DNA from 3 places in the Streptomyces sp. P9-2B-2 genome. Region 3 is predicted to be linked to each of the others. Evidence: riboswitches for the same ligand, from Rfam matches in the RefSeq annotation. Region 3 holds a riboswitch; each other region holds the start of a gene.
The links. A riboswitch is a leader RNA that binds a small molecule or an ion and turns the genes downstream of it on or off. The one in region 3 is predicted to bind cyclic di-AMP.
Positions count from the first base shown of each region.

Region 1: it holds a riboswitch for cyclic di-AMP, as region 3 does, so the genes downstream of both, QT196_RS18530 (M23 family metallopeptidase) here and QT196_RS36505 (C40 family peptidase) in region 3, are expected to answer to the same signal.
Region 2: it holds a riboswitch for cyclic di-AMP, as region 3 does, so the genes downstream of both, QT196_RS16085 (transglycosylase family protein) here and QT196_RS36505 (C40 family peptidase) in region 3, are expected to answer to the same signal.

Region 1 is NZ_CP129126.1:4,248,388-4,258,836, forward strand. It holds gene QT196_RS18505 (YDG/SRA domain-containing protein) at 1-818, opposite strand, end outside; gene QT196_RS18510 (hypothetical protein) at 964-1,296, opposite strand; gene QT196_RS18515 (helix-turn-helix transcriptional regulator) at 1,593-2,843, opposite strand; gene QT196_RS18520 (hypothetical protein) at 3,016-3,318, shown strand; gene QT196_RS18525 (aldo/keto reductase) at 3,383-4,351, opposite strand; gene QT196_RS18530 (M23 family metallopeptidase) at 4,464-5,573, opposite strand; cyclic di-AMP (ydaO/yuaA leader) riboswitch at 5,585-5,739, opposite strand; gene QT196_RS18535 (DUF2332 domain-containing protein) at 6,024-7,160, shown strand; gene QT196_RS18540 (PP2C family protein-serine/threonine phosphatase) at 7,177-8,313, opposite strand; gene QT196_RS18545 (FAD/NAD(P)-binding protein) at 9,803-10,449, opposite strand, start outside.
Region 2 is NZ_CP129126.1:3,707,475-3,717,923, forward strand. It holds gene QT196_RS16065 (Ppx/GppA phosphatase family protein) at 260-1,255, opposite strand; gene QT196_RS16070 (DUF501 domain-containing protein) at 1,252-1,812, opposite strand; gene QT196_RS16075 (septum formation initiator family protein) at 1,917-2,369, opposite strand; gene eno (phosphopyruvate hydratase) at 2,527-3,813, opposite strand; gene QT196_RS16085 (transglycosylase family protein) at 4,164-4,817, opposite strand; cyclic di-AMP (ydaO/yuaA leader) riboswitch at 4,825-4,994, opposite strand; gene QT196_RS16090 (transglycosylase family protein) at 5,246-6,322, opposite strand; gene QT196_RS16095 (cytochrome P450) at 6,578-7,912, opposite strand; gene QT196_RS16100 (LysR family transcriptional regulator) at 7,972-8,847, opposite strand; gene QT196_RS16105 (MFS transporter) at 8,988-10,280, shown strand; gene QT196_RS16110 (nucleoside triphosphate pyrophosphohydrolase) at 10,375-10,449, opposite strand, start outside.
Region 3 is NZ_CP129126.1:8,298,650-8,307,366, forward strand. It holds gene bioD (dethiobiotin synthase) at 1-581, opposite strand, end outside; gene QT196_RS36475 (adenosylmethionine--8-amino-7-oxononanoate transaminase) at 712-2,016, opposite strand; gene bioB (biotin synthase BioB) at 2,009-3,172, opposite strand; gene QT196_RS36485 (8-amino-7-oxononanoate synthase) at 3,329-4,555, shown strand; gene QT196_RS36490 (ATP-binding protein) at 4,835-5,263, shown strand; gene QT196_RS36495 (LysR family transcriptional regulator) at 5,294-6,211, opposite strand; gene QT196_RS36500 (LysE family transporter) at 6,283-6,933, shown strand; gene QT196_RS36505 (C40 family peptidase) at 7,088-7,561, opposite strand; cyclic di-AMP (ydaO/yuaA leader) riboswitch at 7,566-7,764, opposite strand; gene QT196_RS36510 (hypothetical protein) at 8,041-8,349, opposite strand; gene QT196_RS36515 (ATP-dependent Clp protease proteolytic subunit) at 8,356-8,717, opposite strand, start outside.

The DNA.
Region 1 (10,449 bases), 4.0 Mb from region 3:
ACATCGAGATCATCACTGAGCTGAAGCGCTCCTCGATCAAAGAGGGCATGGCAGTTCGCACAGAGACAGAGCACATTCCACAGTTCATCCGGGCCACCGTGGGGTTTGCCCAGTGCATGGATATGAGCCGCTTCGCTATACGCCTCGCCACCGGGCGACACCACCAGTCGGCAATCACAGATCTGACAGGTGTTGTCGTAGATCTCCTTCACCCGCCGGGCCACCTTGGAGTCACGGATCAGCCGCTCGTACGCGACGATTCGACGCAACTGCTCTTCGGTGGTGGTGTCCGCACTCTCCCCCGGCGAGACGGGGTGCGGCCGTGCCGACTCCCCCGGTGCCAACTTGAGCAGCCGGAACTGACAGACGCGGAAACCTTCCTTCCCGACTGTCGTCCAGTGCTCCGCGACGCGAAACAGCCCGCAGTACTCATAGCCCCCCGTCGCACGGGGTCGCTTCTTTCCCCGAATTTTTAGACCGCGTACCACTCGCACCGGGTGCCCCAGTCCCTCATTGAGCAGCAAGCCGGCATTACCCGGCGCCGCCAGGGATTGGTCTGCGTAGAGGCGACCGGTATCCCTGTCGCGACCGCCCTCACCTGTGTAGATGATCTCTTGCTCGCCGTACTCATCGTCGATATACCCGCCGGAGAGAACGATGGAATCGACGCCCTCATGCGCGGTACCAGAGATGCCCTGGCCAGACCGACGATGGACACCGGCTGCGTGCAACTCTGTGTGTCCCGCGAACCACTGCCCCTCCTCGACGTCCTGCGGAGGGCCAAAACGGACTGGGTTGGATGACCGCGCCTTCGCCATAGCCGAATCCTGTCAACCCATCGCCTCCCATGGCGCGCGCCTCCAGGGGGTGTGGTCAGCACCACACCCCCTGAAGGGCTGCCTAGAAGGTTCGGCTAGACGCTCAGGCCTTCAGCGGCTCATCCGCCATACGGACACACCTGCGTTATTCAGTTCTGTTGCCTCGCCCTCCAGCCTCCGCTGCCTCATCGCCACCATGTGCGGGAATCCTGGCGCCACGGCTTTCAGCAACGCGTAACGCGTCGCTGAGGGCCTCTGTCAACCGGCGGACGAGGAAGCGAAGTTCATGGTGCGTGACCTTGCTGTCATTAAGCAGTTCGCGCGCGAAGTCGAGAAGGTCGCTTCCCATGTCGAGCTGCATCTGCTCCATATCGTCAGCAAGGCGCGACAAGAGCCCTGTCCCGTCGGTGGACAGGTAGCAGGGGTGGCCCGCTGAGTTCGGCCAGGGCAGCAGACGCAGCAACTGCCGAACACTCATCAGCCCGCCCCCTTCATGGCGCAGCGCGCTCCGGCGCCGGTGTCCACGTGACGGGCAATGACCTGTACGTCCCGTCGTCGCGGCTGTAGTGGCCTGCGCCGACCCGATGGAGGTAGCAGTGCCCGCAAAATGGGTTCGAAGATTCGGGCGATACAGTGCGACACGTTGACCTGCTTTCTCAGGTTGGCCCTGCCCCCGGACCGTGTGGAGCGGTCGCGGGGGTCTTCGTACGGTCAGGCGAGACTGACCGTACGGCCATCTGGAGAGCGTCAGGGGCACAGTTTGTACCCCTTCATTTATGCGGCCAACGCACCAATCTTCACGGCGAGTTCGCTTGCCCTACGCCGTTGCGCTGGGCTCCTCGACTCGGTCTCTTCCAAGACGATCCGCCGCGCGTATCCGTTGTAGCGGATGGTTTCGGGAGCGGCCTGGTGGGCCTTGTCCAGAACTGCCAGAGCAGTTTCGGCCTGGCCGTCGAGGTAGTAGCCACGCGCCTCTTCAATACGGTGGCGAGCGCTCCGCGGCCGCGACGGGATGAGCGTCACGTCTGCGGCAGCGGCTTGTCTGACGCTTTCACCGCCTGCGTGCAGCTCCACGGCTACGGTCACCGCGTGAGCACCCATGATCGCCCTGGAGAACGAGGTCACGGGGTGGAAATAGTTCGCGGGAAGTCGCCCTGCCATGGACCGCGCGACATCCCAGTAGCGCCAGGCGGTGCCGGCGTCTCCTCGTCGGGCCGCGGTATATCCGGCCTCGAAGTTCAGCGCCCCCGTGATGGCAAGTACGTCATCGTCGGCTTCAGGAAGGAGGGGTTCGAGGTAGCGGAGAGTCGCCAGGTTTACGGCGTCGGCGGCGTCGTAGTGCGCGGGACCACTGTCGCGATGTGCCTGTGCCGCAAGCCACGCCGCGACGCCGATGGTGTGTGGATCCTCGGATTCTTGCGCGGAGACCAAACCGCGCTCCACTACCCGCCACAGCAACGGTGCGTCAGATTGGTAAGCGAGGAAGAACTGGCTGAGGCTGTAGACCTCGGACAACACGGACTGTGCAGCCCTTCTTTCCGTTCCCGACTCCGCTTGAGCCAAAGAGGCTTGAGCGTCGCGGATGAGGCGCGGGAGCAGTTCGCCGATCACGTCGCGGTGATGGGGAGCAGAGTGTCGGGCCTGCCACGCATGGGCGATGCGGTACTTCAGATGTGCGGCGGACGGGGCCTGGCGCACGGTCGTCAGCGGGTACTCGTTGAGGGCGTCCCGTACGTGCGGAAGGCGGGCGTGGCCGGGACCCGCGAAGAGCGAGATCGCCGTCGCGTGCTCACCAACGAGATCGGCAAGGTTCGGTACGCGGAGAGCCTCAGCGATCCGCAGAACCATAGGGAGCTTCGGCATCTGGAGCCGTCCCCCCTCAACTTGCTTTACCCAGCTCGGCGACTTGCCCAATAGCCCAGCAAGGACGGTCCGGCTCATGCCGCGGCGGAGGCGAAGCACCTGCATTCGCTGGCCAAACGCGATCGGCTCGTAAGGCAGTTCCGGAGTAGCGTCAGATGACACGTTCGGCCCCTCTCTGCACACTCAACGTCACTGCCAGCGTACGTGTTCAGCATGAACTCGTTGCCGTGCTTGCCAAGTCACAATGCTGCGGCACGCCCCTCTGCCGCCGATGGTGCGACGTAGAGTCAGCAGAAGAACAGGCTCAGTTGTTTGATTGCAGAAGGGCTTAGTGATGGCTGGTATTCCGACCGCAGCAGTAACCGCCACCGGCCTAGTAGGCGGCTACGCCGTAGCCCGCTGGACCAAGAAGCGCCCCCTGGGCGGAGTGGCACTGGCGGCGGCCGGGGCCGTGGCGGCGCGGGAGTGGCAGCGCAAGGCGGGGAATGTGACGGCGGCCGCGTTGAGCGGGGTGTACGTGGCGGCGTTTGCCGGGTCGCATCCGTTGGCGAAGAAGATCGGGGCGTGGCCTTCGGTGTTCGCGGTGGCGGGTGGGGTGGCCGCTGCGTCGTGGGCCGTGGTGGATCGCCGGAAGTAGGACGGAGGAGGGGGAGGAAGCGGGCGGACGGTCGCGCTTCGCTCTCTCCCCCTCAGGGACTGGGTCAGGCGGAAGCCTCGTCCAGCAGCTTGAGTTCGTCCTCCGTAAGCGCCACATCCCCCACCGCCAGCAGAGCCGGGAGTTGGGACACCGTCCGGGCGCTCGCGATCGGCGCCGCGACGGTGGGCCGGCCGGCGAGCCAGGCCAGGGCGACGGTGGCGAGTTCGGCCCCGTGGGCGGCGGCGACGGTGTCGAGGGCCTGGAGGACGCGGCGGCCGCGGTCGGTGTCCACGTACTTGGCGGCGCCTCCGGAGCGGGCGCTGTCGACGTGGGTCCCCGGGCGGTACTTGCCGGTCAGGAAGCCGGAGGCGAGGGCGTAATACGGCACGGCGGCCAGGTCGTGGCGGGCGGCGACCTCGGCGAGTTCGCCTTCGTAGGTGTCGCGGGAGACCAGGTTGTAGTGGGGCTGGAGGGCGACATAGCGGGCCAGGCCCTCGCGGGCTGAGCAGGCCAGGGACTCCTCCAGGCGCTGCGCCGAGATGTTGGAGGCGGCGATCTCGCGGACCTTGCCGGCCCGGACGAGGTCGTCGAGGGCGGTGAGGAACTCCGGGACCTCGACCGACTCGTCGTCGTAGTGGGTGTAATAGAGGTCGATGTAGTCGGTGCGCAGACGGGTCAGGGAGGCGTCGACCGCGGACTTGATGGTGGCGGGGGACAGGCCCTTGTAGCCGGGGAGGGCGCCGACCTTGGTGGCTATGACGACCTCGGAGCGGTTGCCGCGGGAGGCCAGCCAGTTGCCGATGACGGTCTCGGATTCGCCGCCCTTGTTGCCGGGGACCCAGTGCGAGTAGGCGTCGGCGGTGTCGACGAAATTGCCGCCGCCCGCCACATACGCGTCGAGGACGGCGAAGGACGTGGCTTCGTCGGCCGTCCAGCCGAAGACATTGCCCCCGAGGGACAGCGGGGAGACGGAGAGCGAGCCGAGGGGCTTGCGGGTGCTGCGGGCGCCTGGGGTGCTGTGTGTCGCGGTCATACGTCGTTGCAGCGCCGGGGGAAGAGGAGTTATTCCTTCCTCTTCCCCCGAACGACAACTCCCCTCGGGCCCTTACGGGTTGAGGGTGCAGTTCAGGCTTCGAGGCCCTCGGTCACACATTGAGCCCATGATCGCGCAGCCACGGCATCGGGTCGATCGGGTCGCCGGCGCCGGGGCGTACCTCCAGGTGGAGGTGGGGGCCGGTGACGTTGCCGGTGGCGCCGACGCGGCCGATGACGTCGCCGGTGCTGACCTTGCCGGAGGTCTTCACCATCGAGGAGAGGTGGCAGAACCAGAGTTCGGTGCCGTCGTCGAGGGTGAGGACGATGCGGTAGCCGTACGAGCCGGCCCAGCCGGCCTGGGTGATGGTGCCGGAGTGCACCGCCTTGATGGGGGTGCCGGTCGGCGCGGCGAAGTCCTGTCCGGTGTGGTCGGCGGCCCAGCGGTCGCCGGCCTGGCCGAAGCCGGCGGTGAGCGTGTAGGAGGACACGGGGGTGATGAAGCTCTTCGCCAGTTTGGCGAGGCGTTCGGCCTCGGCCTTCCGTCGGGCCGCTTCCTCCGCCTTGCGCTTGGCCTCCATCTCGGCCGCCTTCTTGGCTGCTGCGGCCTTCTCGGCCGACTTCTGGTGGGCGGCGGCTTCCGCTGCGGCCTGCTGGACAGCGGCCTTCTCGGCGGCCTCGCGGGCCTCCTGCTCGGCGGTGCCCTGCTGCGCGTCGGCCTGCTGGAGGATGCGGCTGCGCAGCGCCTCACCGGCGCCCGCGGCGTTCCCCGTGTCCGCGCCCGTCCCCATGGAAGCGGCGGTGGCCGTGCCGTCGGCGGGAGCCGAGGCGGCGTCGGCGGCCGCGGAGCCGTCGTCGGATATCAGGTCGCCGATGCCGGGAAGCTCCTTGGCATCCGGCAGTTTCTCGGAGAGGTCGTCGGCCATGCCGCCGACGTCGGGCATCGAGATCGGCACCGGCGGACGGCCCTCGGCCGAGGCCATGCCGCTCGCGCCGACCGCCGCGATGACGCCGACACCCAGGACGGTGCCGCTGCGGGCGAATCCGCCGCCGCGCTGCTTGGCGACGCGGTGCTTGCCTCGAACGGAACGGGTGGATTCCTCGGTGGGATTCCATTCCTCCCACGGTCCGTCGCCGTCATCGACACCGGGGCCGGGGAAGGCACCTCGGTCATCGAGCTCGTAGGCGGACGGGTCCACGGGGGTAGGCCTGTTGGACGCCACGGGGGCGCACTCCTTTCCTTCCTTCTCGCCTACCGGGTTAGCTGACGGGTTCGGAGCAGGAAGGTCTCCTACGGACGCCCACTGGCGGAGGGCGTCCGATTCACCCCAAGGAAGTGGTTCCCCGGTTCCCTAGGTGCAGTTCGAAGTGCTTGGGGGTGCGTGAAAAGCGCGTGCGGGATTCGGCGTCGGCGCGCGGTGCCGCCTCGGGCGACGGCTGGGACGACCGCGCTGCGTTATCGGACAGTAATAGAGACGGCGACCGAATTCCAAGCGTTCCCACGAATCCGTATGCGCTCCGCGCAAGCCGCCGCGCGGCCTTTTCGGCCAGCAGGGCAGCAATCCGGGCGAGTCGGCCCGCCACCTCTAAACGATCTCCCGCGGATTGTGTGCCAGTTGTTATGCACAGGGGTGCCCCTCAGTTACGGAGGGTGAGAGCAGTAACGTCGGATCATGGTCGTCAACGTCGGGAACACCGGGAACGCCGGACGGGCTGCCGGTAACGCGTGGGGAGTGGCGGAGCGGTACCGGGAGTTCTCCTGGTGGGAGGCGCGCGGCCGGTCGGACGCACACGAGGAGCTGAGCGCGCGGATCAGCCAGGACCCGGAGTTCTGCGATCTGCTGTCCGGCTCGCTGCCCGCCGGCAGCAAACAGCAGCCGGACCTCCTGCTCGCCGCCGTCCGCTACCTCGACGGCCCGCACGCCGAAATGGGCCCGCGCGGTGCGGCCGCGTACGGGCGCTGGCGCGAGTGGACGATCCGGCACTGGGACGAGGTGCGCGCGGTGATCATGCAGCGCGCCGCCCAGACCAATGAACCGGCCCACTGCGCCCCCCTGCTGCCGCTGCTCGCCCGTCTGCCGCAGCCGCTGGCGCTGCTGGAGGCCGGCACGTCCGCGGGGCTGTGTCTGCACCCCGGCCGCTACCGCTACCGGTACGAGGCCGACGGCGAGGACGGCGCGGGCCACCGGGCGGGCGGCGTCCTCCGGGCCGAGCTGGGGGCCCCGGAGAGCCCGCTGGTGTTGACCTGCCGTACGGGAGGGGCGGCCGACGAGCTGCCCGAACGGCTGCCGCAGATCGTCTGGCGGGCCGGCATCGACCTGGACCCGCTCGACCCGGTGGACGAACGGGACGATCTGCGCTGGCTCCAGGCGCTCGTATGGCCGGGCGACGAGGAACGCGCGGCCCGGCTGTCCGCGGCCGTCGACGCGGTACGGACGGCGCCGCGGCCGCGGATGGTGCGCGGCGACCTGATCGACGAGCTGCCCGCGCTCGCCGCCGAGGCACCGCCCGAGGCGACGCTGGTCATCTTCCACAGCGCCGTGCTGCCTTATCTCCCGCCCGCCCGCCGCGAGGAGTTCGTGCGCCTCGTACGGTCGCTGCTCGACGGGCGGCCCGGCGGCGGCCACTGGATCTCCCACGAGCACCACTCCGTGCTGCCGTGGATCACCGACTCCGCACCCCACGCGCCCCGCCCGGACGACACCCTGCATCTGACCCTCGCACTCGACGGCCGCCCGGTCGCACTCACCGGCCCCCACGGGCAGAGCCTGCACAGCCTCTCCGGCGCGAGGGACAGCCTGCGGCGCTGAGCGGGCTCGGGGCCCCCTACGCCCCCATGGGCCGCTGCACCGCCAGCAGCGCCATGTCGTCGGCCGGCGCACCGCCCGTATGCCGTGCCACATCCTCGACGAGGGTGTCCACGAGGACGTCCGGGCCGGGGAAGCGGCAGCCGCGCAGTTTGCCCGACGGGTTGTAGTAGCGGCCGAGCAGGTCCCGGGCCCCGGTCACCCCGTCGGTGAAGAAGAGCAGCAGGGCCCCGGCCGGGAAGAACGACTCGTCCGGCCGGTCCGGCCGGCTCGCCATCTCGCCCAGCCCGAGGGGCGGCGCCGGCGCCTCGGGGAGCAGTTCGCGCAGCCCGCCGTCCGGGGTGAGCAGCAGCGGGGACGGGTGCCCCCGGTTGAGCACCCGCAGAACGGACTGCCCGTCGGCGGGGATCTCGGCCAGTACGGCAGTGGTGAACCCCTCGGCCTGCTCCACCCCCTCGCACCGCCCGCCCTCCCGCCGCAGCGCCCGCTCCAGCCGGCCCGCCACCGCCCCCAGGGTGCGCTCCTGTTCCGCCGCCTCACGGAAGGCGCCGATGACGATCACCGCGGTCCGCACCGCGTCCAGCCCCTTGCCCCGTACGTCGCCGACCAGCAGCCGTACGCCGTGCGGGGTCTCCTGCACCGCGTAGAGGTCACCGCCGCTCCGGTCCGCCACCCGCGCGCCCACATAGCGGGCGGCGATGGCGAGCCCGGCGAGCCGTTCGGGCGGCGTGGGCAGGACGGCGCGCTGGGCGGCCGCCGAGACGTCCTGTATGGCGGCCGGGCGGATGTCGGCGCTCCGGACGACCCGGTTGATGCCGACGGCCGACAGGGCGACAACAAGGACCAAGGCGGTCTCCGTCACCGACTCGCCGTGGTCCTGCGCGGCGCCGCTGCGGTAGAGGACGACCCAGATCTCGCCGAGCACGGCGGCCAGGGCCGTGAGAACGGTGCCGCGCAGTGCGTAGAGCGGCGCGGCGACCAGTGGGGCGGCCGAGAAGAAGGGGGCGGCGGTGTATCCGGCGGGCGTCCCCACGCCGAAGGCGACGCCGCCGACGATCAGGAGGACCGGAAGCCGGCGCACCAGCAGTCGGCCGGACCACACCAGCCGGGCACGGCGCTCCCCGTCGCCCTCGGGGGGCGCCTCACCTCGGAGCATCCGCACCGGCCTCGCCCCACTCCCGCCCGTCCGTACGGGACCGTCGTGCCGGTCGCCTCGACGTCCCCAGGCTTGCCGGTACGGGCCGGGACGGCGACTCGTCGGGGGCCGGACGGGTCACGGGACCGGCCGGGGGAGGCAGCACGCGGGCGGCCGAGGAAGCCCGGGCGGAAGCAGCGGCCGCCGCGCCCGCCTGAAGTCCCCCAAGCTCGTTCCGGTCAAAGGCACTTGAGGCCCGCCCCACACCCCGCTCACGCCCGAGGGCCCGGACCGCAATCGGTCCGGGCCCTCGGGGCACTCCATCCGGCGGACGGTCTCGCCGTCCCGCTTCTGGTGGGCCATCAGGGGCTCGAACCCTGAACCAATGGATTAAAAGACCCGACGAACCTGGGACCGACGGTCCCAGGTAGTCCACCGGAGTCCAGTTCTCCCTGGTCACAGCACCTACAGCTGACGCCAGGTCCAGCGCCGGACCGGCCTGTGTCACGCCGTCCGCTCACGCATCGCTCACGCATGGCGGACGGCTGACCAGGCATTCGGCGCAGCGCCTTATCCGTAGGTATCGCAAGTCAGGCAGCGACGGGTCGCCACTCGCCCGGTGTTGCCCTCGGTGGCTCGCAGCGGCTGCGACTCCGAGATGCGGGACCAGGCATCGGGATCGGGGCCGGCCACCCAGCCGAACTTCGGCCCAGCGATTTCGCTGTCGGAGAGGTGGTTGCAGCCGGGCAGGTGGGCGTTCCCCGCGGGCGACACGATGATGGCGTGGGGCGGCTGCCCGGGGCGGCTGGCCTGTTTCGGTGCTTGGCCGCCAACCATGCGAGGAGCCACACCCTCGGACGGGCAGGCGCACCCCGCCCCGATGATGAGATCACAGCGATCGCAGCGCTGTTCCGTCACGGCCTGTCGTCCTCTCCTGTCGGATGCCCGGCTCCTCACCCAAGTCCCGTGAGACGAGAGCTGGTGAAGTCGGATCACCATCCCACCTTCCTCAGCCCCAGTCCGGCGATTGCTTCGTGTGCCTCCGGAACCCTCTGCCGCCCCCGTAATGACTGGTTGCCAAGCAGCTTTGGCCACGCGACGCGGACCTATCCTGTGCCCTGAGCTTGGGAATCAAGGGGGCATGAGTGCTCGATATGGTCTCTGACCTGGGAAAACGATGCTGAGTCCGCCTGTTCGGGAGGGCTCTTGAGCACCGTTTATGACCGTTGTTGACCGTGCTGGAGGGCACGGTTGGGGCACGAGGCGGTAGGTGCGATGACAGGACCGCCCCGACGGCGGCCAGCGGCCGCCACCGGGGTGGACAAGACGAAGCAGCTGACCGTGACGGCCAGATCGCGCATCCACGGCTGGACCAGCAGCGACTTCCTGAGCTGGTCGAACAACTGCAGAGATCACACCTGGTCGAGGCCGACCGTACCGGACCGTGTGGGTCGCCCCTCGCCTGCGTCAGATCTTCAATTCGGCGCGCAGGACCGCCCGGTGACGGTGGTCAGTTCGCTGCCACTGTCACTGCCACGGTCTGGTCCTCGTGTGCCAGCAGTTGCTGCAGTTGCTTCCTCTCGGCGTGCAGGCCCTCGAAGAGCGCGGTCCGCAGTTCGTCGGGGAGCGAGCCGATCGAGTATTTCGTCAGACGCGATGCGTCGCACCATTCGAGGAGCCCACGGTCCGCAAACCACCGCAGGAGCAGGTCATCGAGGTGCGCACTGCTGCGGAGCCAGTCCAGGGCGGTGTTGGGGTGAGGCGCGGCGACGCATATCCGGTTCTTCTCGGCGTCGTCCTCATATGTTGCCTCGACGTGGGCGGCGAAGGCGGCGCTGAACACCTGCTGGCACGGGACGAGCGTCTGCAACGTGATGCGGGAGCCACTGAACATCGGCACCACCGGCCGCGCCTCGAGGCCGTCCGCGGTGCAGTCGATGTAGAGGGTTCCGGGGCGGGCGGGGACGGTCGCCCCGCCGAGTTCCACCGTGTCGGCGCCGATGCGCCGGACCCTGCCGTGGCGGACGATGTCGGTGATCCGCCGGAGCTGTTCGAGTTCGGTCCGGCTGACGGTCGCGCAGCGATACGCCGTCGGCGTGACGTCGGAAGACAGCCTCAGCAGGAGGCCGCCGGCTTCCAGCCGCTGAAAAAGCTCCT
Region 2 (10,449 bases), 4.6 Mb from region 3:
CCACGGGCGCTTCGGCGCGGCTTACGGAACCGCGCATTCACCGGGTCGAGAAGACCTAGGACCTTCGATTGAGGGCCGAACACTGAGATTGTTCGTCCAACGACAGGGTTTTTCATGTGAAGGATTTCACGAACTTTCTTCCCGGAGCCCGCTGTGAAGCCCGCCGAAGCACCCTGAAAGCCGCTCAGCCGGGCCGCGGGTCCGCTCAAAAAGCCGGGCGGCAGAGGCCGTTGCCGACCTCTGCCGCCCCGTGCTCATCTCAGCCGGCGAGACTCCAGGCGATGCCGTCCAGGATGTCGTGCTCGCTGACGACGACCTCCTCGGCGCCGGTCCGTTCCATGATCGACAGCAGCACCAGCGCACCCGCGGCGATCACGTCGACCCGGCCCGGGTGCATGACGGGGATGGCCGCGCGCTCGGCGTGGGTGGAGGACAGCAGCCGGTCGGTGATCTCGCGGACCGTCGCCAGGGAGATCCGGGAGTGGTGAATGGCCTCGGACTCGTACCGGTCCAGGCCCAGCGCGATCGCGGCGACCGTGGTCACCGAGCCGGCCAGGCCCACCAGGGTGGCCGCCTCGCGCAGCGGGACGGTCTCCTCGGCCTGGTCCAGCGCCGTGGCGACATCGGCCTTTATCGCGGCGATCTGGCCCGGGGTGGGCGGGTCGCTGATCTCGCCCTCGTGCACCAGATGGCGCTCGGTCATCCGTACGCAGCCGACGTCGACCGAGCGGGCGGCGCGGACCGAGTCGGCGCCGAGGACGAACTCGGTCGAGCCGCCGCCGATGTCCACCACCAGGAACGGCCGCTCCAGGCCCACCCGTCGCCCACCACCGCCCTTCCCGGGAAGGCGCTCCGCGCCTGCTGCCTCGATGCCGGTGAGCTCCTTGGTGGCGCCGTTGAAGGAGAACTCGGCCTCCTGGTCGCCGGTGATCACCTCGGGCTCCACCCCGAGGATGTCCACCACGCCGCGGACGAAGTCGTCGCGGTTCTCCGCGTCCCGGGAGGCGGAGGTCGCCACGAAGCGGACCTGTTCGGCGCCCAGGCCCTTGATCACCGCGGCGTACTCCCGGCAGGCCGCGAAGGTGCGCTCCAGCGCCTCGGGCGCCAGCCGCCCGGTGCGGTCCACGCCCTGGCCCAGCCGGACGATCTGCATCCGGCGGTCGAGGTCCTTCAGCTCACCCGTCGCCGGGTCGGCGTCCGCGACCAGCAGCCGGATGGAGTTCGTACCGCAGTCGATGGCGGCGACCCGCTTCACGTGGCGTCTCCTTCGGGGGTGTCCCGGTCTCCGGTGGTGTCCTGGCACGGGGTCACACACGGCCCCTTCTTCCACCACTCCGGCAGCATCGCGAGGGCCTCGTCACCGAGCGGGTTGACGCCCGGCCCGGCCGCCAGCGAATGGCCGACGAGGACGTGCAGGCACTTGACCCGGTCGGGCATACCGCCCGCGCTCGGGAAGCCCGCCAGCACCTCGATGGCGTCCCGCCGCCGGATGTAGTCCTCGTGGGCGGCCCGGTAGGCGGCGGCAAGCGCAGGGTCGGTCGCCAGCCGTTCGGACATCTCCTTCATCACGCCGTTGGCCTCCAGCGTGCCGATCGCGGAGGCCGCGCGCGGGCAGGTGAGGTAGTAGAGCGTGGGGAAGGGAGTGCCGTCCTCCAGGCGCGGCGCCGTCTCGACGACATCCGGCTGGCCGCAGGGGCAGCGGTGCGCGATGGCGCGCAGCCCGCGGGGCGGGCGGCCGAGCTGCTGCTTGAAGGCGGCGATGTCCGCGGCGGTGGGCTCGGTGGGCTCGGTCTGGGGCGGGGGCGTGTCCATGTGCGCTTTCGATGAGGTGAGTGGTGTGGAGGGGACGGTGCGGCGCGGCGAGCCGTCCGCTGTCGACGGTACGGGCTGCCGCCCGCGAGCGGTACGGGCCGGCGTCACCGCTTGTCGGCGGCGTCGACGGCGTCCCACAGATTCTCGTACCAGGGGCGCTGCGCCGCCCGCGCCCCCTTGGGTGCGGGGCCGGTGCCGGAGCCGTCCGGGACGATGTATCCGGCCTCGCCCGGCAGGACGTAGTGCAGATGCCGGCGGGCCTGCTGGCGTACGAACGCGGGGTCCTGCCAGCGGGCCTTCTGCTCGCGCAGCCGGTCCAGCGCCGCACCGGCGTCCTGGGCCTTACGGCGCTGCTCGGCGATGTCGGAGCGCTGGGAGACGTACTGCCTTATGGGATACGCGAGCGCGACGACCAGGGAGCACATCACCAGCGCCAGCAGGGCGGCACGGCCGGTGAGGCGGTTGCGGCGGGGCGGCCGGGCGCGGTAGACGCGGGCGGCGGCCTGCTCGCCGAGCGCCTTGAGTCGGGTCGCGGTCGAGAACCGGTCCGCGGGCACGTCGTCTCCCCTTCACTGACGGACGCCTGACTGCTTCAAGCAGGTACGTCCCCGGCAACGGTACGGGACCGTCGCCGGGGACGTACGGGGCGCGGGGCGATTGCCTCGCCCGTTCAGCCCCTGCTGCCCTGTCCGGCCTGGCAGCGGGCCGTCTTCGTCAGCTGCCGTGGCGGAAGCGCGGGAAGGCGGAGCGGCCGGCGTAGACCGCGGCGTCGTCGAGGATCTCCTCGATGCGCAGCAGCTGGTTGTACTTGGCGACGCGCTCGGAGCGGGCCGGGGCGCCGGTCTTGATCTGGCCGCAGTTGGTGGCGACGGCGAGGTCGGCGATGGTGACGTCCTCGGTCTCACCGGAGCGGTGCGACATCATGCACTTGAAGCCGTTGCGCTGGGCCAGCTCGACGGCGTCCAGGGTCTCGGTCAGCGAGCCGATCTGGTTGACCTTCACCAGCAGCGAGTTGGCGGAGCCCTCCTCGATGCCGCGGGCCAGGCGCTCGGGGTTGGTGACGAACAGGTCGTCGCCGACCAGCTGCACCTTGGCGCCGAGCTTGTCGGTGATGACCTTCCAGCCGGCCCAGTCATCCTCGAACAGCGGGTCCTCGATGGAGACCAGCGGGTAGGCCGCGACCAGCTCCTCGTAGTACTCGGTCATCTCGGCGGCCGAGCGGTCCTTGCCCTCGAACTGGTACTTGCCGTCCTTGTAGAACTCGGAGGCGGCGACGTCCAGCGCGAGCGCGATGTCCTGGCCGGGGGCGTAACCGGCCTGCTTGATGGCCTCCAGGATGAGGTCGAGGGCCTCACGGTTGGAGCCCAGGTTCGGGGCGAAGCCACCCTCGTCACCGAGACCGGTGGACAGGCCGCGCTCCTTCAGGACCTTCTTGAGGGTGTGGTAGACCTCGGTGCCCCAGCGCAGCGCCTCGGAGAAGGACTCCGCGCCGATCGGGGCGATCATGAACTCCTGGATGTCCACGTTGGAGTCGGCGTGCGACCCACCGTTGAGGATGTTCATCATCGGGACGGGCAGGACGTGCGCGTTCGGGCCGCCGAGGTAGCGGAACAGCGGAAGGTCGCTGGCCTCGGAGGCGGCGTGCGCGACGGCGAGGGAGACGCCGAGGATGGCGTTGGCGCCGAGCGAGCCCTTGTTGTCGGTGGCGTCCAGGTCGAACATCGCCTGGTCGATCAGCCGCTGCTCGGTCGCGTCGTAGCCGACGAGCTCCGGGCCGATCTGCTCGATGACGGCCAGGACGGCCTTCTCGACGCCCTTGCCGAGGTAGCGGTTCGGGTCGCCGTCGCGGAGCTCGATGGCCTCGAAGGCGCCGGTGGAGGCGCCGGACGGGACGGCGGCACGGCCGGTGCTGCCGTCGTCGAGGCCGACCTCGACCTCGACCGTGGGATTACCTCGCGAGTCGAGAATTTCGCGGGCTACGACGACGTCGATCGACGGCACGTTGTCTCCTTCGTGGGTGTCTGGCGTTCTGCGCATGAGCCTAACGGCCCCGGGCTCGTCCGCCTGCCCTTGGCCCGCTCCGTGGGACGGAACACCCCCGAAAACCTGCCCAAAGGCCCAGCGGGCGGGACGTTTGGCACATTGTTCGCCGAGCGGGAGAAGTCGCGGAACGGCGCCGGTCAGCGGCCTGCCGCCGGGCGGCGCGCGCCGGGTGCGGGCCCGGTGCGGCCCGGAACGGGAGAAGCCCCGCCACGGCGCGCTGGGGGGAAGGGCGCGCCGTGACGGGGCGGTCTCACGGAGGGAAAGGGGGCCCGCCGCTCGGGCCCTCAGGAGCCCCGGTGAGCTCCGGCTCAGACGTTGAGCTGCTGACCCGGCATGATCAGGTTCGGGTTGCCGCCGATGACCGACTTGTTGGCCTCGTAGACCGACTTCCAGTTGGTGCCGTGCGCCTTGGCGATCTTGGCGAGGGTGTCGCCCGCCTTGACGGTGTAGTTGCCGTGGCCGGTGGACTTGCGCTCGGCGGAGCGCGAGGCACGGTCCTGGGACGGGGCCTTCTTGACCTCCGGCTTGGCCGACTCCTGCTTCGGCGCGGACTTGGTCTGCGCGGAGGTGTCGACGTCGGGGGACGGACCACCGGCGGTCAGGTTGCCCGCACCGGCGCAGGACCAGGCGCCCGGGCCCTGGATGGCGAGGAGCTTCTCGGCGGCGGAGATCTGCTGGGCCTTGCTGGCCAGGTCGGCGCGCGGCGCGTACTTGGTACCACCGGCGGCGGCCCAGCTGGAGTTGGAGAACTGGAGGCCACCGAAGTAGCCGTTACCGGTGTTGATCGACCAGTTGCCGCCGGACTCGCACTGGGCGACCTTGTCCCAGGTGGCGACGGAGGCGGCGGAGGCGGAGGTGGCACCCATCATCGGGACGGCCACGGCGGCACTGGCCACACCGGCGAGGGTGGCGACGCGGACGGCCTTGGAGGGACGACGGTGCTTGCCCTTGAAGATCAGCATGGTTCGTTCGTTTCCTCACCGACGCCTACGAGGTGAGCTGTCGGGTTCGGGCTGATGAGTCGCCCGGCCCGGTACGCAAGCGCACCTGGCTTCACCCCAAGCCGGTTGACCCGTTTTCACGGGCGGGGCCGGCACTTACCTTGGGTCCCCCGCTCCTGCCTTCGGCGCTTGCGCGTCAAGTGCCTTCGACCACCGGCAGGATTCGGCGCGTGATCGAGGGGCTCGCTTTGGCGAGCGATCCTGACGTTAAGCAGTAATACCCCTGGGGTTCAAACCCCACCATCTGAACCAAGTTGACCGCTTTTGATCACGGGTTGATTACGTATCCGCAGGTGGGGCCCGGTATGCCGGTGTTGAGCACACCGGACCCCACGAGAGTCAACGAGACCCTTGTCTCACTTTCCCAAAAGAGGGCGAAGGGTGCCGAACTACCCTGCGTTCCGCCCGAGATCGAGCTGCTGACCGGGCTGGATCAGGTCCGCGTCGGACCCGATGACGCCCTCGTTGCGGTCGTAGAGCGCGGCCCAGCCGCCGGGCAGCCGGTGGGCCGTGGCGATGGCTGACAGGCTGTCACCCGGGCGCACCGTGTAGTCGCCGCCGGCCGCCGGGCCCGTACGGTGCGCGTCATCGCCGCGCGAGGCGTGCCGGCCGCCGGACCTGCCGTCGTCGTCCTTGGCGCCCTCGTCGCCCGCCTCACCGCGGTGCTTGCCCTTGGCGGGCACCTCGCGGGGCGTGCCGGTGCTGTCCGTGCGGCTGCCGTCCCCGGACGGGTCCGTGGAGGGGCTGCCGGACGCGTCGTCGTCGGACGGGGCGTCGTCGGACGGGTCGGCGGACTGCGACGGGTCGTGGTCGTCGTCCCGGTCGCCGGGCGTGGCCGGGTCGGACGGCTCCGGGCTCGTGGACGCGTCGCCGGGCTCGCCGGAGTCCGAGGCGTCGGGCGAGGGCGTCGCGTCGGACGGCCGCCTGTCCTGCTCGTCGCCCTGCTCATCGCGCGGCGCGTCGTCCTTGCCGGCGGAGTCCCCGTGGTCGTGGGAACCGGAGGTGTCCCAGGGGTCGAGGGAGCCCTGCGAGTCCGACGGGTCGGGCGCGGGGGTGCTGGTGCTGCCGGGGTCGACCTCCGGGGCCTTGCCGTCGCCGGTCAGCCCCGCGTTCACGGCGCAGCTCGGCCAGGCGTCCGGCCCGCGGTCGTCGAGGATCGACTCGGCCACGGCGATCTGCTGGGAGCGACTGGCGTAGTCGGGGCGCGAGGCGTAGGCCGAGCCGCCGTAGTCGTCCCACATCTCCTGGGTCAGCTGGAGGCCGCCGTAGTAGCCGTTGCCCGAGGCGGCGCTCCACACGCCTGCACTCTCGCACTGGGCGACCTTGTCCCAGGTCGCGGTGTCGGCGGCGTGTGCGCCGCTCGCCCCGAGGAGGGGGAGGGCGAAGCCGGCGCCGGTCACTCCCGCCGTGACAAAGATGGCCGGTGCCTGACGGGGGCGACGATGTCGGCCGTTCCCGGAACGCATGCGGATGCCTTTCGCGCGGCGGTTGAGTTGTCGACGAGCTCTTCGAGCTGCTCGACGAGGCTTCCGGCCGGCCGACGCACGCGAGCGGCACCGTATACAACGGTCCCCCACATCGCCGCTTCGACCGATCGAGTGAAGCCTGTCGATCGTAGGGTCGAAAGGTAGCCGGGGTCACGGGTAGTCACAAGTCGGTGTAGCGGAGATCACGTAAAGGTCACGCAGTTGACTCTGCGTCACATATGGCCTTGTCGCTGGTCAGAGCCGATCCGGAGTGAACTCCACCGGAAGTGAACGCAGTCCGCGCATGATGAGCCCGCCGCGCCAGCGCAAATCGTCCGGTTCCGCCGCAAGCCGGATGTCCGGGAGGCGGGTCAGCAGGGTCGCCAGCGCGGTCTGTCCTTCGAGCCGGGCGAGCGGCGCACCCAGGCAGTAGTGGATGCCGTGCCCGTATCCCAGATGCTGGTTGTCACGCCGGGTCAGATCGAGCACATCCGGCTCCTCGAAGCGCGCCGGGTCGCGGTCGGCGGCGGCCAGCACCACCAGGACCGGGTCCCCCTCCGCGATCCGCTGCCCGCCGAGCGTCAGCTCCTCGGTCGCGAACCGCCAGGTCGCCAGCTCCACGGGGCCGTCGTAGCGGAGCAGTTCCTCGATGCCGGTGGTGAGCAGCTCGGCGTCGCCCGCCGCGATCGACTTCTGGAGCAGCTCCCGCTGGGCGGGGTGGCGCAGCAGCGCGTAGAGGCCGTTACCGATCAAGTTCACGGTGGTCTCAAAACCGGCGAACAGCAGGATAAAGGCCATCGCTGCGGCCTCGTTCTCGGTCAGATGCTCCCCGTGGTCGGAGGCCCGGATCAGGGCGGAGATCAGATCCTCGTCCGCCTCGGCGGTGTCGCCCAGCGACGCGCGCTTGCGGTGGATCAGCTCGGCGAGATAGCCGCGCATCTTCTTGACCGACTTTGCGACGCCGCCGCGCGGTCCACCGCCGTGCCCCGCTTTCGTGTGTCGCAGCATCATGCCCGCCCAGTCCCGGAAGTCGTCCTGGTCCTCGCGCGGCACCCCCAGCAGATCGCAGATCGCGTAGATGGGCAGCGGGAACGCGAACTCATGGATCAGATCGGCCTGCCCCGCGCCGCCCGGCTTGGCGATCATGGCGTCGATGAGCTGGTCGGTCAGCTCCTGGACCCGCGGGGCGAAGGCGGCGACCCGGCGCGGGGTGAACGCCTTCGAGACCAGCCGGCGCAGCCGGGTGTGGTCCGGGGGGTCGATATTGAGCAGATGCGTCATCAGGTTCGCGCTGCGCTCCCCCGGGATGCCGACCTTGCCCTTGCCGTGCGCGGCCTCGCTGTGGTGGACCGGGTTCTTGGACAGCCGGGCGTCGGCGAGCGCCTGCCGCGCCTCGGTGTACCGCGTCACCAGCCAGGCCTCGACGCCGCTGGGCAGCTCGGTCCGGTGCACCGGCGCATGCTCGCGCAGCCAGGCGTACGCGGGGTACGGGTCGGCGGCGAACTCCCAGGTGAACAGGGCGGGGGCGGGCCCGGCGGCGGGGCAGCCCGCCGGGGCGTCGGCGGCGGGGGTGTGGGGCTTGTCGTGCACCTTCCGACCGTAACCGCTGGGCGCACAACGGCGCGCCCGCGCACCGGGCGGGGGCCCGGCTACGAGACCTCCACCCCCAGCCCGGTCAGAAAGGCCACCGCCGCCGGCGACGGGCCGAGGCCGCTCCACACCACCCGCTCGGTGCGCTCGGGCGCCGGGCGCACCCGCACGATGTGCAGCCCGGCCAGCTCGGAGGCGATGGCCTCCGGGACCATGCCGACGCCCAGGCCCGCCCGCACCAGCTTCGCCAGGAACTCGACCGTGGTCACCTCGAACGCCACCTCCGCGGTCAGCCCCGCCGCCCGGAACGCGTCATCGCGCTGCCGCCGGGCCGCCGACCCCGCCGTGAAGTCGACGAAGGTCTCCCGCGCCATCCGCGACAGCGTGGTCCACTCCCGCCCCGCCAGCGGATGCCCCGGCGGCACGATGGCGACCAGCTCGCCACGCGCCAGCTCCTTCTCCCGTACGCCGACGGTGCGGGCCCCGGGCACCAGCCCGACGAACGCGACGTCCAGCACGCCCTGCCGCACCTGCTCGATGAGCTCATCGCTCATGTCGGTCTGCAGACTGATCCGCACCTGCGGGCACCGCGTACGGAAGGCCCCCAGCTCACGGGCGAGGTCCACGGCCGCGACGGTGGTGATCGCGCCGACCGCGAGCCGGCCGCGCACCTCCCCGGTCGCCGCCGCCACCTCGGCACGGGCCCGCTCGGCCGCCTCCAGCGCCTGCCGGGCGACCGGGACGAACGCCTCCCCGGCGGCGGTCAGCCGGACACTGCGGCTGGTCCGGTCGAAGAGCCGGGCCCCGAGCTCCTTCTCCAGCCGGGCGATCTGATGGCTGAGCGCGGACTGCACCACATGACAGCGCTCGGCGGCCCGGGTGAACCCGCCGGTCTCGGCGACCGCGACCACATACCGCATCTGCTGAAGCTCCATACGAACCGACCCTAGACCGATCGATCTGCATCCACGATCGATGCGATGACAACGATGTGTTGGACTCATCGATCGCCCGGCCCCAGGCTGGAACGCGCCCGCCGCCGCGGTGGCCGTGGGCGCACAGAGGAGGTCAGGTCATGGAGACCGAGCACATACCGGAGCCGGCCGCCGGGGACACCGCCGCGACGCGACCGGGCCTGGGCCGCGGCACCCTGCTGCTGATGTCGGTCGCCGCCGGACTCTCCGTCGCCGGCAACTACTTCGCCCAGCCGCTGCTGGACGTCATCGGCCGCGATCTGCACCTGTCCGCGTCCACCGCCGCGCTGGTCGTCACCGTCGCCCAGGTCGGCTACGGCCTCGGTCTGCTGCTGCTCGTCCCGCTCGGCGATCTGCTGGAGCGGCGCGGGCTGGCCGTCACCCTGACCGCGCTGACCGCGGTCTTCCTCACCGTCACGGCGAGCGCGCCCAACGCCGCCCTCCTGCTCACCGGCACCGCCCTGACCGGACTCGCCTCGGTCGCCGCCCAGGTCGTGGTGCCGTACGCGGCGACCCTCGCGGCACCCGCCGAGCGCGGCCGGACCGTCGGCACCGTCATGACCGGGCTGCTGCTCGGCATCCTGCTGGCCCGTACGGCCGCCGGGCTGCTCGCCGAACTGGGCGGCTGGCGCACCGTGTACTGGGTCAACGCGGCGCTGATGCTGCTGATGGCGGTACTGCTGCGGCTCCGGCTGCCGGCCCTGCGCACCACCGCCGGGCTGCGCTATCCGGCGCTGCTGCGCTCCACGCTGGCGCTGTTCCGCCAGGAGCCGGTGCTGCGGTGGCGGGGCGCGCTGGGCGCCCTGACCTTCGCGGGCTTCAGCGTGCTGTGGACGGCGCTGGCGTTCCTGATGTCCGGGCCCTCCTACGGCTGGCAGGAGTCGGCCATCGGGCTGCTGGGCCTGGTCGGCGCGGCCGGCTCACTGTCCGCCTCGGTGGCCGGACGGCTGGCGGACCGCGGCCTGGCGCACCGGGTCACCGGCGCGGCGGCGTTCCTGCTGCTGGGTTCGTGGGGCTTGCTGGCCCTCGGCGGAGCGGGCGGCGCCTGGTCCCTGGCCGCGCTGCTCGCCGGGGTGATCATCCTGGACCTGTCCGCACAGGCGGTCCACATCAGCAACCAGAACCTGGTCTACGCGGTGCGCCCCGAATCCCGTAACCGCCTCAACTCCGCCTACATGACCAGCTACTTCGTGGGCGGCGCGATCGGCTCCGCACTGACCTCCGCGGTCTGGGGCGCCGCGGGCTGGCACGGGGTGTGCGTGCTGGGCGCGACGCTGGCCGCCGTGGTCGTGGCCCTGTGGGCGCTGGAACGCATGCGCCGGCGTGCGGCCGGCGGGGGCCGGAAGGGGGCGGTCGCGGAAAGCGAGGCGGTGACGCCGTCGGTCAGGTGCTGACTGAGCGGGGCCGCTGGTGATGTCGTGGCTGAGCGGCGCCGGCCCACCCGGCGCGCGCCCTCTGTATTAAGCGGCCCCGCTTGGTTGACAGCGCCTACTTGGCGCTGCCCTCGGCGGCCACCACCGCATCGCGGTAGGCCCGGGCCGCCGCGCGCAGGGCGGCCTCCGG
Region 3 (8,717 bases):
GGGGCGCCCGCGGCGTCCGGCAGGTCCGCCAGGTTGCAGCGGGACGCGAGGTCGGGCTCGGCCGGCCAGCTGCCGATGACGACGCCCGGGGAGTCGAGTCCGTACGAGCGCAGGGCCAGTGCGGTCAGCGCGGTGGTGTTGAGGGTGCCCAGGCCCGCCTGGGCGACCACCAGGACGGGGGCCCCGGCCAGCCGCGCGGCGTCGGCGAGCGTATGGCCGTCCGCGTCGAAGCGGACCAGCAGCCCGCCCGCGCCCTCGACCAGCACCAGGTCGTGCGAGGCGGCCAGTTTGGCGGCGGCCTCGGCGATGTCCCGCGGACCGACCGGCGGCAGACCGGCCCGCAGCGCGGCCGTCGCGGGCGCCAACGGTTCCGGGTAGCGGGCGAGTTCGACACCGGTGACCGGACCGGCCAGCCGCTCGACCTCCGCCACATCTCCCGGCTCGTGCGCCGTGACGCCGGTCTGGGCCGGTTTGAGCACGGCCACCGAACGGCCTTGGGCGAGCGCCGCCGCGGCGATCGCGGCCGTCGTCACGGTCTTGCCGATCTCCGTGCCCGTGCCCGTCACGAACAGCACCGACATGGTTGTGCCTCCGACTCTGCGCGGCCGATCCCGCGCGTAATGACTGGGAATGTTGCTGTGTGCCCGGTGCGCACGGCACCGGTACCGGGGGCGGCGGGGCGCGGAGACCCGGCCACCGCCGCCCGTGCGGTCAGCCCTCGCGCGCCGCCGCGCACACCGCGGCGCAGATGCGCGCCACATCGCCGTCGCCGGTGATGTACGGCGGCATGGTGTAGATCAGATCCCGGAACGGGCGCAGCCATACGCCCTCCCGGACCGCCGCCCGGGTCGCGGCCGCCATGTCCACCTCGTGGTCGAGCTGGACGACACCGATCGCGCCGAGGACCCGTACGTCACGCACCCCGGCGATGCTCCGGGCCGGGGCCAGACCGTCCCGCAGCCCGGCCTCGATCCGCTTGACCTCCTGCGCCCAGTCCTGGGACAGCAGCAGCTCGATCGAGGCATCGGCGACGGCCGCGGCCAGCGGATTGCCCATGAAGGTGGGACCGTGCGCCAGCACCGGCAGTGCGCCCCGGGAGATCCCGTCCGCCACCGCCGCCGTGCACAGCGTCGCCGCCAGGGTGAGATATCCGCCGGTCAGCGCCTTGCCCAGGCACATCACATCGGGTGCGACGCCCGCGTGTTCGGCGGCGAAGAGGGCGCCCGTACGGCCGAAGCCGGTGGCGATCTCGTCGAAGACGAGCAGCACGCCATGGGCGTCGCAGGCCTCCCGCAGCACCCGCAGATAGCCGGGGGAGTGGAACGACATCCCGCCCGCCCCCTGCACCACGGGCTCCACGATCACCGCCGCCAGCTCGTCGGCGTGCCGGGCGATCAGCTCGCGCAGCTGCGCGGCGTACGCCTCGTCCGGCGCCGCGTCGAAGCCTGCCGGCGGGGTGTCCGCGAAGACCTGCCGCGGCAGCGCCCCCTGCCACAGCTCATGCATCCCGCCGTCCGGATCGCACACCGACATCGGCTGCCAGGTGTCGCCGTGATAGCCGCCCCGCCAGGTCAGCAGCCGCTGTTTGCGGGGCTTTCCGAGCGAGCGCCAATACTGAAGGCACATCTTGACGGCGACCTCGACGGACACCGAACCGGAGTCGGCGAGGAAGACGTGCTCCAGCGGCTCCGGGGTGATGTCGACCAGCCGCTTCGCCAGCCGGACGGCCGGCTCATGGGTCAGCCCGCCGAACATCACATGGCTCATCCGCCCCAGCTGGCTCTGTGCGGCGTCATTGAGGACCGGGTGGTTGTAGCCGTGCACCGCCGACCACCAGGACGACATGCCGTCCACCAACTCGTCCCGGCCCTCGACCGGTTCGGCCAGCCGGAGCCGGACCCCGGACGCGGACTCCACCAGCAGCGGTGCGGCCTTGCCGGGCATCGGCCCGTACGGATGCCACACATGCTGCCGGTCGAGCGCGAGCAGTTCGCCGGGGGTGAGCGGCTCAGGCATTGGGCGGCAGTTCGGTACCGGCACCGCGGCGGCGCACCGAGACCAGATCACGGCGGGTGTCGTCGGACGGTGCCGTGACAGTGGCGGCGAGATCCGCGGCGTCGCCCTCCGCGTCGCCGGCCTCGCAGGCCGCCGCTCCGCCGCAGTCCGGCCGGCGGTGCTCGGGCAGCGTCGTGGTGTCCGTGCCCTCGACCTCGAACCCGGCGTCCGCGATCATCGCCAGGTCGTCCTTGCCGGCCTGGCCCTCACTGGTCAGATAGTCGCCGAGGAAGATGGAGTTGACCAGGTGAAGGGCGAGCGGCTGGAGACTGCGCAGATGGACCTCGCGGCCGCCGGCCAGCCGTACCTCGATGTCCGGGCAGACGAACCGCACCATCGCCAGGATGCGCATCGCGCGCTGCGGGGTGAGGTTCCACTCCTTGGCGAGCGGGGTGCCCTCGAACGGGATCAGGAAGTTGACCGGGACCGAGTCCGGGTCCAGTTCGCGCAGTGCGAAGACCACATCGACCAGGTCGGCGTCGCTCTCCCCCATACCGGCGATCAGCCCGGAGCAGGCGGACATCCCGGCGGCCTGGGCCTGCTGGACGGTGGACACCCGGTCCGAGAAGTCGTGCGTGGTGCAGATGTCGCCGTAGGTGGCTTCCGAGGTGTTCAGGTTGTGGTTGTACGCGTCGGCGCCCGCCTCGCGCAGCCGGCCGGCCTGGCCGTCGGAGAGCAGACCCAGGCAGGCGCAGACCTCCACACCCTCGTTCTGCTCCTTGATGGCGGAGATGGTCTCCGAGACACGGTCCACGTCCTTGTCCGTGGGGCCGCGGCCACTGGCCACCAGGCAGACACGCTTGGCGCCGCCGGCCACCCCGGCGGCCGCCGCCTTGGACGCGTCATCCGGCTTCAGCCAGGTGTACTTGAGGATCTCGGCCTTCGAGCCCAGCCGCTGGGAGCAGTACGAGCAGTCCTCGGGGCACAGGCCCGACTTGAGGTTGACGAGATAGTTGAGTTTGACCCGCCGCCCGAACCACTGGCGGCGCACCTTTCCGGCCGCGGCCACGACATCGAGCAGTTCGTCATCGGACGTCGCCAGCACGGCCAGCGCCTCTTCGCGGGTCGGCATCTCGCGCCGCAGTCCCTTGTCCACCAGTGTGTTCAGCAGCTCCATGGCGTTGATCCTGGCGTACGCCACCGCCTCCGGCCAAGGAGGATCTCCACAACGAGCTCCGATCGAGGTGTGTGTATCACCACACTGTGTGCGTGCGGAACGACCGCTAACGTCTATAGACAGCCGACAATCGAGGCCGACAGACGAAGGACGCCGATGCCGCAGGACTCCGCCCCGTCGCTGCTCCACGACACCGCGCCGGCGACCCCCGGCGAGCCCCCCGCCGAGCCCTCCCGGCCGGTGTATGACGCGGCGTTCGACTGGATCGACACGGCCCGTACCGCACGCCATCGTGCCGGACTGGTCCGCACGCTGCGCCCCCGCCCCGCCGACTCCCCGCTGCTCGATCTGGCCAGCAACGACTATCTCGGACTGGCCCGGCACCCCGAGGTCACCCGCGGTGCGGCCGCCGCCGCGCACCGCTGGGGCGCCGGCGCCACCGGCTCCCGGCTGGTCACCGGCAGCACCGAGCTGCACGCCCGGCTGGAGGCGGAACTCGCCGCGTTCTGCGGCTTCGAGGCCGCTTTGGTGCTGTCGTCCGGTTATGCCGCGAACCTCGCCGCCGTCACCGCGCTCACCGCTCCCGGCACCCTGGTCGTCTCCGACGCGGGCAACCACGCCTCCCTCATCGACGGCTGCCGGCTCTCCCGGGCCCGTACCGAAGTGACCCCGCACGCCGACCCCGAGGCCGTGTGCACGGCGCTGACCGGCCACGACGGCCGGGCGCTGGCCGTGACCGACGCGGTCTTCTCGGTCGACGGCGACGCCGCGCCGCTCCCCGCGCTCGCCGAGGCCTGCCGGTCCGCGGGCGCCGCGCTGCTCGTCGACGACGCGCACGGTCTGGGTGTCCTGGGCGACGGGGGCCGCGGCGCGCTGTGGGCCGCCGGGCTCGCCGGTGACGGCGATGTGGTGACCACCGTGACGCTCTCCAAGTCCCTCGGCTCCCAGGGCGGTGCGGTGCTCGGCCCGGCCCGGGTCATCGAGCACCTGGTCAACACCGCCCGGTCGTTCATCTTCGACACCGGACTCGCCCCGGCGGCGGTCGGCGGCGCCCTCACCGCGCTGCGGCTGCTGCGCCGCGAACCGCAGCGCGCCGCCCGGGCCGGCCAGGTCGCCCGGGAGCTGCACGAACGGCTGACCGCCGCGGGGCTGGCCGCGGTCCGGCCGGACGCCGCGGTGGTCTCGGTCCGCGCCCCCTCGCCGGAGGCGGCGGTCCGCTGGGCCGCCGACTGCCGTGCGGCCGGACTCGCCGTCGGCTGCTTCCGGCCGCCGTCCGTGCCCGACGGGATCTCCCGGCTGCGGCTCACCGCCCGCGCGGATCTGACGGACGCCCAGCTCGACACGGCGGTCGGCACGATCGTGGCCACGGCGCCGACGGCCTGACGCGGACGGCGTTCCGGGCCCGGCGGCCGTCGTCGGCCCTGATCCTGGGGGCCTGCGGAACCCGCCGGTGCGGTCCGTCCAAATCCGGTCTCGCGTGGCAGAGTTCACCGCAACGAGCGATAGGGCTCCGTATATGTGGGTGGATCGGGTATCTCATCGCCGGCGGGGGTGGCAGTCTGACGCCCAGCAGAAGCCCGAGGCCGCACCGGTGTCCGGAGCGGCATCCCGGGTCCGGTGCGCACCGGACCCGGGCCTCGGTGGGAAAGGGACGGCGCCTCGATGGCAGACCACCAAGCATCCTCACTGACTCTGCCGAGCGTCCCCGCCTCGGTCCGCACCGCCCGCAGCCACGCCCTCGCCGTGCTCGCCGAATGGGGCCTGCCCGTCGACTCCGCGCTCGCCGACTCCCTCCGGCTGATCGTCTCGGAACTCGCGACCAATGCCGTCGTGCACACCTTCGGCCGGTCGCCGGACTTCACCGTCGAGCTGCGGCTGGAGCGCGACGAGCAGCTGCGGGTCGGCATCACCGACAGCCATCCCCGCCGCCCGCGCCGACTGCCCGCCGCCGTCCAGCAGGACAACGGCCGGGGCCTGGTCATCATCCGCTGCCTCGCCGCGGAAGCCGGCGGCCGGCTCACGGTCGTCCCCACCGCGTCCGGCGGGAAGACCGTCTGGATCACCCTGCCGTGGCAGAACCCCGTCCGCTGACGACCTCTGCCGCACCCGGCGGGCCTCCGGCTACGGCGCGGGGGCGTGGCGGGTGAAGGCCCCGCGCAGCAGGGCGCGCAAGGTGTCCGCGGCCGGGGCGCCGCCGTCGGGGCGGTAGGCCACCGAGATGCGGCGGAGCAGCTCCGGCGGGTCCAGCCGGCGGACCCCCAGCGGGGTCACGGAGCCCTCCGCCATCATCTCCGGGACCACCGCCACCCCGAGCCCCGCGCTCACCAGCGCACACACCACCGCATAGCTCGGCGACTCACAGCGCACCGCCACACTCGCCCCGGCGGCCGCCAGCACCGCCTCCACGGCACGCCGGTTCGGATTGGCCGGTGCCATGCTGACCAGCGGCTGACCGGCCAGCTCGGCGAGCGGCAGACGTCCGGGGCCCGCCGAGAGGGCATGGCCCGGCGCGGTGACCAGCACCAGTTCCTCGGTCAGCAGCGGTTCGAGCCGCACCCCCTCCGGCCGTGGCATCGCCTCGCCCGGCACATACTCGTGCGTCAGCGCCAGATCGACCTCGCCCAGCGCCACCGCCGCGGTGGCCTGCGGAGGTACGTACTCCGTGACGCTCAGCTCCACATCGGGGTGCGCGCGCCGGAACGCGCTGAGCGCGGGCGGCAGCAGATGCGTCCCGGCGGTCATGAACGTGCCGACCCGCAGCCGGCCGCCGGACAGCCCCGTCAGCCGGGACAGCTCGTGCCGCGCCTGATCCAGCTCGTCGAGCACCCGCCGGGCCCGTACGAGCAGCAGCTCACCGGCCGCCGTCAGCCGTGCCCCGCGGTGGTGGCGCACCAGCAGCGCCGTCCCCGCCTCCCGCTCCAGCTTGGCGAGCTGCTGGGAGAGCGCGGGCGCGGTGTAGCCCAGCCGGTCGGCGGCTCTGCTGATCGAACCGGCCTCCGCCACCGCCACCAGAGCGGCCAGTCGCGTGGGGTCGTACATAAGAACCTCTTTAGGCTCCCCAAGAACATTGCCACTCCCCATTAAAGGCTCTGACCAGCGAAACTGCTCCCATGGACGGACAGCTGATCGCCTTCACCGGAGTAGCCGCCGGCATGGTCGCCATGCCGGGCGCGGACTTCGCGGTCGTGGTGCGCCACGCGCTCGACTCGCGCCGGGCGGGGGTGGCGGCCGCCGTCGGAGTGGCGGGCGGGCTGCTGGTGCACACCGCACTGGCGGTCGCCGGACTCGCGGCCGTGCTGGTCGCCGTGCCCGCACTCTTCGGCGCCGTCCAACTCCTCGGCGGTATCTATCTGTTGTACCTCGGAGTCGGTGCGCTGGTCGCGGCCGTCCGCCGCAGGGGAACGCCCGACGACGCCGCGACCGCCCCGGCCGACAGCCCGGTGGCCCGCCCGGGCACCACGGGGCGGAGCCTGCGCCAGGGCTTCCTGACCAACGCCCTCAACCCCAAGGCCCCGGTCCTCTTCCTCAGCCTGCTCCCGCAGTTCGTCCCGGCCGGCGAACCCGCCCTGCCCCGTACGCTCCTGCTCGCGACGATGGTCGTCGCCATGGCCCTGGTGTGGTTCCCCGCCGTCGCACTGCTCGTCGACCACCTGGGCGACTGGCTGCGCCGCCCCCGGGTCACCCGCGCCCTGGAAGCCGTCACCGGAGCGCTGCTCACCACGCTGGGCGGCATCCTGCTCGTCGAGGTCGTACTGGCCTGAAGGACGGGCAGCGGTTCGGCCACCGTCACCGAGCCGTCCGCGGGCGGGAAGCTTCCGCGCGCCGCGGACGTCAGCAGTGTGCTCAGCGGTGAGGTCAACCGGCCAAGTGGGCCAATCCCACTGACAATTGATCACACGTGAGACGAAATGCCGGTCAGCCCACACGTCCATAGGACACCGCGCCGCTCCAGATCCGCTCCAGCCGCACCACGCTCCCGGCCTTGGGCGCATGCCACATCCGGCCCCGGCCCGCGTAGATGCCGACGTGGTAAATGCCGCGTGCGGAACGGAAGAAGACCAGGTCACCGCGTCTGCGCACGGAGGCCGGGATATGCCGGGTGCGGACGTACTGGGCGGCGGCGGTACGGGGCAGGGCCCGCCCGGCGCGCTTGAACGAGTACAGCGTCAGGCCCGAACAGTCGAAGCGGTACGGCCCTTGGGCGCCGTATTGGTAGGGCGCGCCGCTCTTGGAGGCCGCGATGCGCAGCGCGTAGGCGGACACCGTCGCGGCTTCGGCGTTCCCGGTCTCTCCCGGGGCGACGGTTGTCCCGCCCAGGGTGACCAGCGTCAGAGCGGTGACGGTGCCGGCGCGCGCCAGCAGATTCGGCGTATGCATGCGCACAGTCATGCGCAAACCCTTCGTCAGCCGCCTGCGAAGGAAGACCTGTCGGGTTCGGGCAGGCGAAGATGCCCGGCCGTGCGTACGGCTTCACCCCAAGGAGCCCTCGGCCCTGAGGCCGGGACCCCGTCCTGCTCGGGTCCTCCGCTCCCGCCGATCCACAACGTCGACCGGACATCCGGTACGGCGGCGGGATTAGGCGCCCGTCCGGACCGCCCCGTCGCTGTGGCGGGGGCTTGCCGTCGAAGGGATCGTCACGCACCCGCCACCGGAATTCCGAGCTGAAAATGCCGTATGTGACATGCGTCACACTTCGCCTGAATGGTTACTTTTGTTCTCGCAAGTGCCGAGACGCGGAGCGTCACACCCTCTGGACCAGCGGCGAAACATCAATGGTCCAGGGAATTGCGTCTCCCCGCGCAATTCGACGCCTCCTCACATCGGGCCCGGACGCTACGCCGTATGCGCAGCTCCGTGTGCGTGTCGCGTCAACTCTCCGTGGCCGGCGGCATCGTCACGAGCCCGGCCCGGCGCTCGCCCTCCAATACCCGGAGCGCGCGGGCCAGGGTCTCGCGGTGCAGCTCGCTCTCGCCCCGGTCGTGCATCAGCGTCAGCGCGTCCCGCAGCCCGGCGGCCTTGCCGACCAGTGCCTGGGCGGCCCGCAGTCCGGAGTAGGTGTCGCCGCCCCGGGCCGGGTTGATCTTGCCCAGCAGGTCGAGCACCTCCAGATAGCGGTCGATCAGGTCGCCCTCGGCCCGTGTCAGGGCGGGCAGTGGCGGAAGTTCCGGCAGCAGCATCCGGGCTCACCGATCGCCGGGTTGGGGGGTGGACTGCTTGCGCTGACGGGTGAGTGCGTCGATCAGGCCGTACTCCCGGGCGGCTTCGGCGTCGAAGATCTTGTCGCGCTCGATATCGGCGGCGATCCGTTCCCGGGGCTGTCCGGTGTGCTCGGCCAGCATCCGCTCCAGCATGTCGCGGGTGCGCAGCAACTCCTCGGCCTCGATCTGGAGATCGGTGGCCTGGCCCTGGACGGGCTCGGGGAGCGAGGGCTGGTGGATCAGGATCCGGGCGCCGGGCAGGGCCAGCCGCTTTCCGGGGGTGCCGGCGGCCAGCAGGACCGCGGCGGCGGAGGCGGCCTGCCCGAGGCAGATGGTCTGCACATCGC